One region of the Enterobacter chengduensis genome, then DNA from elsewhere that is predicted to be linked to it. Evidence: predicted binding sites of a transcription regulator. Region 1 holds the regulator's gene; each other region holds the start of a gene.
What was found. Region 1 encodes PurR, which represses purine synthesis genes. Its sites were predicted from a motif close to CANGCAAACGTTTGCNTG; they were not measured.
Positions count from the first base shown of each region.

Region 2: cvpA (colicin V production protein) is a predicted target of PurR. The motif match lies at 1,661-1,678, and genes of this name have one in related genera.
Region 3: purH (bifunctional phosphoribosylaminoimidazolecarboxamide formyltransferase/IMP cyclohydrolase) is a predicted target of PurR. The motif match lies at 2,307-2,324, and genes of this name have one in related genera.

Region 1 covers NZ_CP043318.1:2,215,640-2,219,870, reverse strand. The annotation lists gene FY206_RS10940 (MFS transporter) at 1-1,102, opposite strand, end outside; gene cydH (cytochrome bd-I oxidase subunit CydH) at 1,265-1,354, opposite strand; gene purR (HTH-type transcriptional repressor PurR) at 1,652-2,677, shown strand; gene punR (DNA-binding transcriptional activator PunR) at 2,695-3,606, opposite strand; gene punC (purine nucleoside transporter PunC) at 3,721-4,231, shown strand, end outside.
Region 2 covers NZ_CP043318.1:3,577,654-3,581,884, reverse strand. The annotation lists gene folC (bifunctional tetrahydrofolate synthase/dihydrofolate synthase) at 1-828, shown strand, start outside; gene dedD (cell division protein DedD) at 818-1,504, shown strand; gene cvpA (colicin V production protein) at 1,734-2,222, shown strand; gene purF (amidophosphoribosyltransferase) at 2,256-3,773, shown strand; gene FY206_RS17300 (UbiX family flavin prenyltransferase) at 3,863-4,231, shown strand, end outside.
Region 3 covers NZ_CP043318.1:255,855-260,085, reverse strand. The annotation lists rRNA gene FY206_RS01250 (23S ribosomal RNA) at 1-131, opposite strand, end outside; rRNA gene FY206_RS01245 (16S ribosomal RNA) at 330-1,871, opposite strand; gene purH (bifunctional phosphoribosylaminoimidazolecarboxamide formyltransferase/IMP cyclohydrolase) at 2,432-4,021, shown strand; gene purD (phosphoribosylamine--glycine ligase) at 4,037-4,231, shown strand, end outside.

The DNA.
Region 1 (4,231 bases):
GCGCGGCAACGATCGCCCCCATCACCGGCACAAAGCTGTATCCCAGCCCTCCTGAAATCACGGCCCCACCGGCCGCCGCCCCGAGCGCATTGCCCAGGTTAAAGGCACCGATGTTGACCGACGACGAGAGCCCCGGCGCTTCATGCGCAACGCGCATTACGCGCATCTGCAGCGGCGGCACCACGGCAAAGGTGGCTGCGCCCCAGACAACCATCGCGATCGCGGCGCCGACTTCATTCCGCGCCAGCCAGGGAATTGCGATCATGATGACAATCAGCAGGGTTAAGAAACCCTTCAGCGTCCCGCTCACGGAACGGTCGGCAAATTTCCCACCGAGGTAGTTGCCGATCGAGAAGCCCACGCCAATCAGCACGAGCATCGCGGTAACAAAAAGAGGCGTTGCGCGGGTGATGTCATGCAATACCGGTGAAATATAGGTGTAGAGGGTAAACATCGCCCCTGCTCCCAGCACGGTGGTGAGCAGCGCGGAGAGCACCTGCGGGCGCATCAGCACCGACAGCTCTCTGCGCACGTCAGGACGTTCTCCCGCGCTGCCTTTCGGCAGGGAGAAGAACAGCGCCACCATCGCGACCACGCCCAGTCCGGCCGTCGCCAGGAAGGACATCCGCCAGCCAATGACCTCGCCCAGCCAGGTTGCCGCAGGCACCCCGCCGATGTTCGCGATGGTCAAGCCCATAAACATGGTTGCTACGGCACTCGCCTGCTTATGTTTAGGCACCACGCTGGCAGCAACGACCGACCCCAGCCCAAAGAACGCGCCGTGGTTAAGGCTGGTCAGAATGCGTGACAGCATCAGCGTGGTGTAGTCCGGCGAAATGGCCGAAAGCACGTTACCCAGGGTGAAGATGGCCATCAGGAATATCAGCGCATTGCGGCGCGCGCGGTGCGAAAGGAGAAGCGTCATCAGCGGCGCTCCTACCATCACGCCGATAGCGTAGGCGCTGATCAACATCCCGGCAGCAGGGATCGAAACGTCTACGCCCCGGGCGATAACGGGCAGTAGCCCCATCGGGGAGAATTCAGTGGTGCCAATCCCAAAAGCGCCAATCGCCAGGGCCAGCAGGGGAAAATTGATTTTCATGCGTCAACTCCGGATGCCGTGTCATGTGGTAACACAGAACAAAGAAGCAGAAAGCATGACATCAATCACAAAAAATGAGAAGTTAACAAAATGGCAAAAAATTTTTGCCTGAGAAGTAACAATCCGGGAAACTGGGAGGAGAAGGCTCTCCCCCCGCGTAAATCAGTGCAGCGCAGCCGTCAGACCCGCCGCGACAATCAGAGCCAGCACAACAACGGTGGTGAACAGCGAAAACTTCAGATCGGAACTCATCAATTTTTCTCCTTTTAATCCCCCCACGAAAAGTGAGCTTGCTCATTTTTGCACAGATTACGTCAAAAATCTTCCTGGATTTATACTGATAACCACTTTACCTCTTCCCCTTTTCATCAAGATAGGACAAAATTCCACGCTAAATTTATTAGCGTACCGGCCATTGACCCCCTCCTGACGTCCCGTGTCGTTTTCCCGGCGTGCCGCAATTCAACATTGCGAGATAAGGGTGAGAGAAGGCAAACGTTTACCTTCAAGTTTTTCAGGAGTTTAGGATATGGTCTGGAGTGACATTTAATGGCAACAATTAAAGACGTAGCAAAACGCGCAAACGTTTCCACTACAACCGTATCACATGTAATTAACAAAACCCGCTTTGTGGCGGAAGAGACGCGCAACGCCGTCTGGGCAGCGATCAAAGAGCTGCACTATTCGCCAAGTGCGGTTGCGCGCAGCCTCAAGGTTAATCACACCAAGTCCATTGGTTTGCTGGCGACCAGCAGTGAAGCGGCCTATTTTGCCGAGATCATTGAAGCGGTAGAAAAAAACTGCTTCCAGAAAGGCTATACCCTGATTCTGGGCAACGCGTGGAACAGCATTGAAAAACAGCGCGCCTACCTGTCGATGATGGCGCAAAAGCGCGTGGATGGCCTGCTGGTGATGTGTTCCGAGTACCCGGAATCCGTGCTGTCGATGCTCGAAGAGTATCGCCATATCCCGATGGTAGTGATGGACTGGGGTGAAGCGCGCGCGGACTTCACCGACTCCGTGATCGACAACGCCTTTGAAGGCGGCTATATGGCGGGCCGTTATCTGATCGAACGCGGCCACCGCGAGATTGGCGTGATCCCGGGTCCGCTGGAGCGCAACACCGGCGCGGGCCGTCTGGCCGGCTTTATGAAAGCGATGGAAGAAGCGCTGATTACCGTGCCGGAAAACTGGATCGTGCAGGGCGACTTTGAGCCGGAGTCAGGCTACCGCGCGATGCAGCAGATTGTCTCCCAGCAGCACCGTCCGACCGCCGTTTTCTGCGGGGGCGACATCATGGCCATGGGCGCGCTCTGTGCGGCCGACGAGCTGGGTCTGCGCGTGCCGCAGGATATTTCCGTGATCGGGTATGATAACGTGCGTAACGCGCGCTTCTTTACCCCGGCGCTGACCACCATTCACCAGCCGAAAGATTCGCTGGGTGAAACGGCCTTCAACATGCTGCTCGACAGGATCGTCAACAAACGTGAAGAGTCGCAGTCCATTGAGGTCCACCCGCGCCTGATTGAACGCCGTTCCGTTGCGGATGGTCCGTTCCGCGACTACCGTCGCTAATCCCTTTACGGGGCCAGCTATGCTGGCTCCCGTAACCATTCCCGGTTTAGCGTTTCGCTGTCGCCCAGATAATCCAGCAGCCAGGCCATCGCTGGCGAGACATCATTTTGCTGCCAGGTCAGGCAACATGCCGCATCCGGGAACGGATTCTCAAGCGTCAGCGCCACCCACTCTCCGGTATCGATGCGCGGACGCGCAAAATGAACGGGCACCATCGCGACGCACAGCCCGGCGCTGAGGCACGTCGCCGACGATTCCCAGTCAGGCGCCACCACCCGCCGCTGGTTGTCCAGCAGCCAGGTGATACGCTTGGGCAATGAACGGGAGGTATCCTCCAGCACCAGCGACGGCCAGTTGCGCAACGTATCGTCGCTCAGTGGCCCTTCCATCGCCGCCAGCGGGTGATCGCGTGCCACCACGCATTTCCAGCTCAGCATCCCCATATCGCGGAAGGCGTAACGTCCCCCGACCGGGATCGCCTGCGTGGCGCCAATCGCCATCTCCACCCTGCCGTCCGCCAGCGCGTCCCATACGCCGTTGAACACCTCCTGGGAGACCCGCAGCTCGACGTCAGAAAAATGGCGATAGAAATCGACGATCATTTGCCGGGTGCGCTCGGGCTTCACGATGTTATCCACCGCGATGGAGAGATGTCCCCGCCAGCCGTTGGCGATCTGCTGGCACTGCTCGCGGGTGATCTGCATTTTTTTGATAACAGAACGCCCTTCCTTCAAAAACCACGCGCCTGCGGGCGTCAATTCCACGTCGCGATGCCGCCGTTCAAACAGCGGAACCGCCAGCCACTCCTCCAGCTGACGCACCGTGTAGCTGATTGCCGAAGGGACGCGGTGCAGCTCCTGCGCCGCACCGCTAAAGCTGCCGTTGCGCGCGACAGCATCGACCACTTCAAGAGAATAATCTGACCACATTTTCTGCCTGCAAAAAATTTGAATGCACCCGCCAAATATTAGCGTTTCACAAGCCGCTTTGCACTCCCTACACTCTGCGCCAACGTACACCTGCCTCCTCAGGAGAATAGAAGAATGCAACCCAGGAAAGGATTTTTAGTCTGGCTCGGCGGCTTAAGCGTGCTGGGCTTTTTGGCCACCGACATGTACCTGCCGGCGTTTGCCGCGATGCAGGAAGATCTGCAAACCCCTGCTGCGGCCATCAGCGCCAGCCTGAGCTTATTCCTCGCCGGTTTTGCTTTCGCCCAGCTGCTGTGGGGACCGCTCTCGGATCGCTTTGGCCGTAAACCGGTCCTGCTGCTGGGTCTGGCCATTTTTGCCGTCGGCTGCCTGGGGATGCTGTGGGTGCGTGACGCTACCTGGCTGCTGGTGCTGCGCTTCATTCAGGCCGTGGGCGTCTGTGCCGCGGCGGTGACCTGGCAGGCGCTGGTCACCGACTACTATCCGGCTAACCGTACAAACCGTATTTTCGCGACGATTATGCCGCTGGTGGGACTTTCCCCTGCCCTCGCTCCCCTGCTGGGCAGCTGGATCCTCGCGCATTTCGACTGGCAGGCGATCTTTGCCACGCTGTTTGCCATCACCC
Region 2 (4,231 bases), 1.4 Mb from region 1:
GGTCTCGGCGGACGTCTTGATGCGACCAATATCGTGGATGCGGACGTGGCGGTGGTGACCAGCATCGCGCTGGATCATACCGACTGGCTGGGACCGGATCGTGAAAGCATTGGCCGCGAGAAGGCCGGCGTTTTCCGGGCAAACAAACCCGCCGTGGTGGGCGAGCCGGATATGCCGCACACCATCGCGGACGTGGCGAACGAGAAGGGCGCGCAGCTGCTGCGCCGCGGCGTTGACTGGCAGTTTGAGGTTCAGGAAAACGGCTGGAGCTTTAGCGATGCGCAGGGCGCGCTGGACAACCTGCCGCTGCCGCAGGTACCGCAGCCGAATGCCGCCACCGCGCTGGCGGCACTGCGCGCCAGCGGGCTCGCGGTTAGCGAGCAGGCGATCCGCGACGGCATTCAGAATGCTATTCTGCCCGGCCGTTTCCAGATCGTCAGCGAGTCACCGCGCCTGATTCTCGATGTGGCGCATAACCCGCATGCGGCGGCGTATCTCGCGGGACGTCTCAAATCGTTACCAAAAACCGGGCGCGTGCTGGCGGTTATCGGTATGCTTCATGATAAAGATATCGGCGGGACGCTGGCCTGCATGGAGAGCGTGGTCGATAGCTGGTATTGTGCTCCTCTGGAGGGGCCGCGCGGCGCGACGGCCGAGCAGCTGATGGAACATCTCGGCAAAGGCGCAATCTACAGTAGCGTGGCGCAGGCCTGGCATGCCGCGATGGTGGATGCTAAACCAGAAGATACCGTGCTGGTGTGTGGTTCATTCCACACGGTGGCACATGTCATGGAAGTGATGGATGCGGGGAGAACCGGTGGCGAGTAAGTTTCAGAACCGTTTAACAGGAACCATTGTGCTGGTCGCGCTCGGGGTGATTATTCTCCCGGGTCTGCTCGACGGGCAGAAAAAGCATTATCAGGATGAGTTTGCCGCGATTCCGCTGGTGCCGAAACCGGGTGACCGCGATGAGCCGGACATGCTGCCCGCGGCGACGCAGGCGCTGCCTGCTCAGCCACCGGAAGGGGCGGCGGAAGAGGTGCGCGCGGGCGATGCCGCCGTACCGTCGCTCGATCCGTCTCGCCTGGCGGCCGCGAGCAGCAGCGATATCGATCCTGTTCCGGTCGAGCAGCCTAAACCGGTTGAAAAACCGAAGCCGGTTGAGAAGCCGCAGCCGAAACCGCAGCGGGATAAAGCCGCAGAGCAGCTGGCTGCCGCGTCAGAGACCCCACCGCCGGCAAAACAAGACGCGGCTCCGACCGGAAAAGCCTACGTGGTGCAGCTCGGCGCGCTGAAAAATGCCGATAAGGTCAACGAGGTCGTGAGCAAACTGCGCAGTGCGGGATACCGTGTTTACACTTCACCTTCCACGCCGGTACAGGGTAAAATTACCCGTATCCTCGTGGGGCCAGAAGCATCCAAAGATAAGCTTAAAAATTCACTCGGTGAGCTGAAGCAGATCTCCGGCCTGAGCGGCGTGGTGATGGGCTACAGCGCGAACTGATAAGAACTTACCCAACCCCGGAGTGGTTTGCTCCCTCTCCCTTGAGGGAGAGGGCTGGGGTGAGGGGGAGTAGACGTTCATAGAAACGTCAAAACGACCGGGGGCGTTGATTATTTTTTCAGCGCCTTTTTTATTTACGCGCGGGAAGGAAATCCCTACGCAAACGTTTTCTTTTTCTGTTAGAATTCGCCCCGAACTGGATGACAGGGCGTTAAATCGTGGGACATATATGGTCTGGATTGATTACGCCATCATTGCGGTGATTGGTTTTTCCTGTCTGGTTAGCCTGATCCGTGGCTTTGTTCGTGAAGCGTTATCGCTGGTGACCTGGGGTTGTGCTTTCTTTGTCGCCAGCCATTACTACACTTACCTGTCTGTCTGGTTCACGGGCTTTGAAGATGAACTGGTCCGAAATGGAATCGCTATCGCGGTGCTGTTTATCGCAACGCTGATAGTCGGCGCTATCGTGAATTACGTGATAGGTCAGCTGGTCGAGAAAACCGGTCTGTCAGGAACGGACAGGGTGCTCGGGATCTGTTTCGGGGCGTTGCGAGGCGTGCTAATTGTGGCCGCGATCCTGTTCTTCCTGGATACCTTCACCGGGTTCTCCAAAAGCGAAGACTGGCAGAAATCGCAGCTCATTCCTGAGTTCAGCTTCATCATCAGATGGTTCTTTGACTATCTGCAAAGCTCGTCGAGTTTTTTGCCCAGGGCATAAACCCTGAGATGTGGCTTAACGAGGAAAAGACGAATGTGCGGTATTGTCGGTATCGCCGGTTTCATGCCGGTAAACCAGTCGATTTATGACGCGTTAACGGTGCTTCAGCACCGTGGGCAGGATGCTGCGGGTATCATCACCATTGATGCAAACAACTGCTTCCGTTTACGCAAGGCGAATGGCCTGGTAAACGATGTGTTTGAAGCCCGCCATATGCAGCGTCTGCAAGGTAATATGGGGATCGGTCACGTTCGTTATCCTACTGCTGGCAGTTCCAGCGCCTCTGAGGCACAGCCTTTCTACGTCAACTCACCGTATGGCATCACCCTTGCTCATAACGGCAACCTGACCAACGCGCACGAGCTGCGTAAAAAGCTGTTCGAAGAGAAACGTCGCCACATTAACACCACCTCTGATTCTGAAATCCTGCTCAATGTGTTCGCCAGCGAGCTGGATAACTTCCGCCACTACCCGCTGGAAGCAGAAAACATCTTTGCTGCCATTGCCGCGACCAACCGTCAGATCCGCGGCGCGTACGCCTGCGTGGCAATGATCATCGGTCACGGCATGGTCGCCTTCCGCGATCCAAACGGCATCCGTCCACTGGTGCTGGGCAAACGCGACCTCGGCGATGGTCGCACCGAGTATATGGTTGCCTCTGAAAGCGTGGCGCTGGATACCCTGGGCTTCGAATTCCTGCGCGACGTTGCGCCGGGCGAAGCGGTCTATATTACCGAGAAGGGCCAGCTGTTTACCCGCCAGTGTGCCGACAACCCGGTCAGCAACCCGTGCCTGTTTGAATACGTTTACTTTGCCCGTCCGGATTCCTTCATCGACAAGATCTCCGTCTACAGTGCCCGCGTCAACATGGGCACGAAGCTGGGCGAGAAGATTGCCCGCGAGTGGGACGATCTCGACATCGACGTGGTTATTCCTATCCCGGAAACCTCCTGCGATATCGCCCTGGAGATTGCCCGCATTCTGGATAAGCCATACCGTCAGGGCTTCGTGAAGAACCGCTACGTTGGCCGCACCTTTATCATGCCGGGCCAGCACCTGCGTCGTAAGTCCGTGCGCCGCAAGCTGAACGCCAACCGCGCGGAATTCCGTGACAAGAACGTCCTGCTGGTGGATGACTCCATCGTTCGCGGCACCACCTCTGAGCAGATTATCGAGATGGCGCGCGAAGCGGGTGCAAAGAAAGTTTACCTGGCCTCTGCCGCGCCGGAAATTCGCTTCCCGAACGTATACGGTATCGATATGCCAACCGCCAACGAGCTGATCGCTCACGGGCGTGAAGTGGATGAAATTCGCCAGATCATCGGCGCTGACGGCCTGATTTTCCAGGACCTCAACGACCTGATTGACGCCGTGCGTGCCGAGAACCCGGAAATTCAGCAGTTTGAATGCTCCGTGTTCAACGGTATTTACGTGACTAAAGACGTTGACCAGCAGTACCTCGACTATCTTGATTCGCTGCGCAATGACGACGCCAAAGCCGTTCAGCTGCAAAACGATCTCGAAAGCTTAGAGATGCACAACGAAGGTTGATGCGCCTGCAGGTGAGGGCGTATGCCCTCGCTTGCAACTCCCCGCAAAATCCTGCACAGTCTGCCCTGAAATCAGTAAGGGCGAAAATCATGAAACGACTCATTGTTGGGCTCAGCGGCGCCAGCGGCGCCATTTACGGCGTACGTCTGCTACAGATTCTGCGTAACGTGGCTGATGTCGAAACCCATCTGGTGATGAGCCAGGCGGCGCGGCAGACCCTCTCTCTTGAAACCGATCTCTCCCTGCGCGATGTTCAGGCACTGGCTGACGTGGTTCACGATGCCCGCGATATCGCCGCCAGCATCTCCTCTGGCTCGTTTAAAACCGCCGGCATGGTTATCCTGCCCTGTTCAATTAAAACGCTCTCCGGCATTGTGAACAGCTATACCGATACCCTGGTAACCCGCGCCGCGGATGTGGTGCTGAAGGAGCGGCGTCCACTGGTGCTCTGCGTGCGG
Region 3 (4,231 bases), 2.0 Mb from region 1:
CTGGGTTTCCCCATTCGGACATCGCCGGGTCAAAGGTTCATATCACCTCGCCGGCGCTTTTCGCAGATTAGCACGTCCTTCATCGCCTCTGACTGCCAGGGCATCCACCGTGTACGCTTAGTCGCTTAACCTCACAACCCGAAGATGTTTCACTTCTGATTGCGAAAATTTGAGAGACTCGAACACACATAACATGTGTGTCGTTTCAATTTTCAGCTTGATCCAGATTTTTAAAGAGCAAAACTTCTTAATGCACTCAAAAGTACATTCAGAAGTTCATCATTCATCAGACAATCTGTGTGAGCACTACAAAGGCAGGTTCTTTAAGGTAAGGAGGTGATCCAACCGCAGGTTCCCCTACGGTTACCTTGTTACGACTTCACCCCAGTCATGAATCACAAAGTGGTAAGCGCCCTCCCGAAGGTTAAGCTACCTACTTCTTTTGCAACCCACTCCCATGGTGTGACGGGCGGTGTGTACAAGGCCCGGGAACGTATTCACCGTAGCATTCTGATCTACGATTACTAGCGATTCCGACTTCATGGAGTCGAGTTGCAGACTCCAATCCGGACTACGACGCACTTTATGAGGTCCGCTTGCTCTCGCGAGGTCGCTTCTCTTTGTATGCGCCATTGTAGCACGTGTGTAGCCCTACTCGTAAGGGCCATGATGACTTGACGTCATCCCCACCTTCCTCCAGTTTATCACTGGCAGTCTCCTTTGAGTTCCCGGCCTAACCGCTGGCAACAAAGGATAAGGGTTGCGCTCGTTGCGGGACTTAACCCAACATTTCACAACACGAGCTGACGACAGCCATGCAGCACCTGTCTCAGAGTTCCCGAAGGCACCAATCCATCTCTGGAAAGTTCTCTGGATGTCAAGAGTAGGTAAGGTTCTTCGCGTTGCATCGAATTAAACCACATGCTCCACCGCTTGTGCGGGCCCCCGTCAATTCATTTGAGTTTTAACCTTGCGGCCGTACTCCCCAGGCGGTCGACTTAACGCGTTAGCTCCGGAAGCCACGCCTCAAGGGCACAACCTCCAAGTCGACATCGTTTACGGCGTGGACTACCAGGGTATCTAATCCTGTTTGCTCCCCACGCTTTCGCACCTGAGCGTCAGTCTTTGTCCAGGGGGCCGCCTTCGCCACCGGTATTCCTCCAGATCTCTACGCATTTCACCGCTACACCTGGAATTCTACCCCCCTCTACAAGACTCTAGCCTGCCAGTTTCGAATGCAGTTCCCAGGTTGAGCCCGGGGATTTCACATCCGACTTGACAGACCGCCTGCGTGCGCTTTACGCCCAGTAATTCCGATTAACGCTTGCACCCTCCGTATTACCGCGGCTGCTGGCACGGAGTTAGCCGGTGCTTCTTCTGCGGGTAACGTCAATTGCTGAGGTTATTAGCCTCAACACCTTCCTCCCCGCTGAAAGTACTTTACAACCCGAAGGCCTTCTTCATACACGCGGCATGGCTGCATCAGGCTTGCGCCCATTGTGCAATATTCCCCACTGCTGCCTCCCGTAGGAGTCTGGACCGTGTCTCAGTTCCAGTGTGGCTGGTCATCCTCTCAGACCAGCTAGGGATCGTCGCCTAGGTGAGCCGTTACCCCACCTACTAGCTAATCCCATCTGGGCACATCTGATGGCAAGAGGCCCGAAGGTCCCCCTCTTTGGTCTTGCGACGTTATGCGGTATTAGCTACCGTTTCCAGTAGTTATCCCCCTCCATCAGGCAGTTTCCCAGACATTACTCACCCGTCCGCCGCTCGTCACCCGAGGAGCAAGCTCCTCTGTGCTACCGCTCGACTTGCATGTGTTAGGCCTGCCGCCAGCGTTCAATCTGAGCCATGATCAAACTCTTCAATTTAAGTTTGATGCTCGTGAATTAAACTTCGTAATGAATTACGTATGTTCACTCAGAGACTTGGTATTCATTTATTGTCCGAAGACATTAAGAATCCATGTCACTTTGAGTGCCCACACAGATTGTCTGATAAATTGTTAAAGAGCAGTGCAACGCGGCTTTCGCTCACCGTTGCGAGGTGGCGTATATTACGCTTTCCTCTTTCAGAGTCAACCCGTTATTTCAGGATTTTTTCTCTTCAACCGAACCGGCTGTTTGTGAAGTGATTCACATCCGCCGTGTCGATGGAGGCGCATTATAGGGAGTTCTCAGCGGGCCGCAACCGCTAAATGACAGAAAAATGGCTGACTGCTGCATTCCACAGCAAAACCCCGCCTTATACCTTTTTACACACAGACTTATCCACAATGATACGAAAAAGTGAAAATGTGCGAGCGTTGCGCAAACGTTTTCGTTAAAATGCTCGCGCTTAACAAGGATGCCCCGTCAGGTGTGTTAGATGAGTTTTTCACAGGAAAATTCATCTAACGCTCTCTGTAATCGTGAAATCCAGGGGATTTACCATGCAACAACGTCGTCCAGTCCGCCGCGCTCTGCTCAGTGTTTCTGATAAAGCCGGTATCGTCGAATTCGCTCAGGCACTTTCTGCACGCGGTGTAGAGCTGCTTTCCACAGGCGGTACCGCTCGCCTGTTAGCAGATAAAGGCCTGCCGGTTACCGAAGTGTCCGATTACACCGGTTTCCCGGAAATGATGGATGGACGCGTCAAAACTCTGCATCCGAAAGTCCACGGCGGTATTCTTGGCCGTCGCGGTCAGGACGACGGCATTATGGAGCAGCACGACATCGCGCCGATCGACATGGTTGTCGTTAACCTCTACCCGTTTGCCCAGACCGTTGCCCGCGAAGGCTGCTCTCTGGAAGATGCCGTAGAGAATATTGATATCGGCGGCCCGACCATGGTGCGATCCGCAGCCAAGAACCATAAAGATGTCGCCATCGTGGTAAAGAGCAGCGATTACACCCCCATTATTAACGAGATGGACGCCAACGAAGGGTCGCTGACCCTGGAAACGCGCTTCGACCTCGCCATTAAAGCCTTCGAGCACACCGCGGCGTACGACAGCATGATCGCCAACTACTTCGGTAGCCTGGTACCGGCCTATCACGGTGAAAGCAAAGATCCTTCTGGCCGCTTCCCACGTACGTTGAACCTGAACTTCATTAAGAAGCAGGATATGCGTTACGGTGAGAACAGCCACCAGCAGGCAGCCTTCTATATAGAAGAAGAGGTAAAAGAAGCCTCTGTTGCAACTGCCCAGCAGGTTCAGGGCAAGGCGCTCTCCTATAACAACATTGCCGACACCGACGCCGCGCTGGAATGCGTGAAAGAATTCAGCGAGCCGGCCTGCGTTATCGTCAAGCACGCCAACCCATGCGGCGTCGCGGTAAGCACCTCTATTCTGGACGCTTACGATCGCGCGTACAAAACCGACCCGACCTCCGCATTCGGCGGCATTATCGCCTTCAACCGCGAGCTGGATGCTGAAACGGCTCAGGCCATTATCTCCCGCCAGTTTGTTGAAGTGATCATCGCGCCATCGGCCTCCGAAGAGGCGCTGAAAATCACCGCGGCGAAACAGAACGTGCGCGTGCTGGTTTGCGGTCAGTGGGCAGAACGTGTAGCGGGCCTGGACTTCAAGCGCGTGAACGGCGGTCTGCTGGTTCAGGATCGCGACCTGGGTATGGTGACCGAAGCCGACCTGCGCGTCGTCACTAAGCGTCAGCCGACCGAACAGGAGCTACGTGACGCGCTGTTCTGCTGGAAGGTGGCGAAGTTCGTTAAATCCAACGCCATCGTCTACGCCAAAGAGAACATGACCATCGGGATAGGCGCAGGGCAGATGAGCCGCGTTTACTCGGCGAAAATCGCGGGTATTAAAGCAGGCGATGAAGGTCTGGAAGTCAAAGGCTCCGCCATGGCTTCTGACGCCTTCTTCCCGTTCCGTGACGGTATCGACGCTGCAGCCGCTGTCGGCATCACCTGCGTGATCCAGCCTGGTGGTTCTATCCGCGATGACGAAGTGATTGCCGCCGCCGACGAACACGGCATTGCGATGATCTTCACCGACATGCGTCACTTCCGCCATTAATTTCCGGAGCAGAAAATGAAAGTATTAATCATTGGTAACGGCGGACGCGAGCACGCTCTGGCATGGAAAGCGGCGCAGTCTCCGCAGGTGAAAACGGTCTTCGTGGCACCGGGCAACGCCGGTACCGCACTGGAGCCGACGCTACAGAACGTCGCCATTGGCGTAACCGACATTCCGGCGCTGCTGAGCTTTGCCCAGAGCGAGAAAATC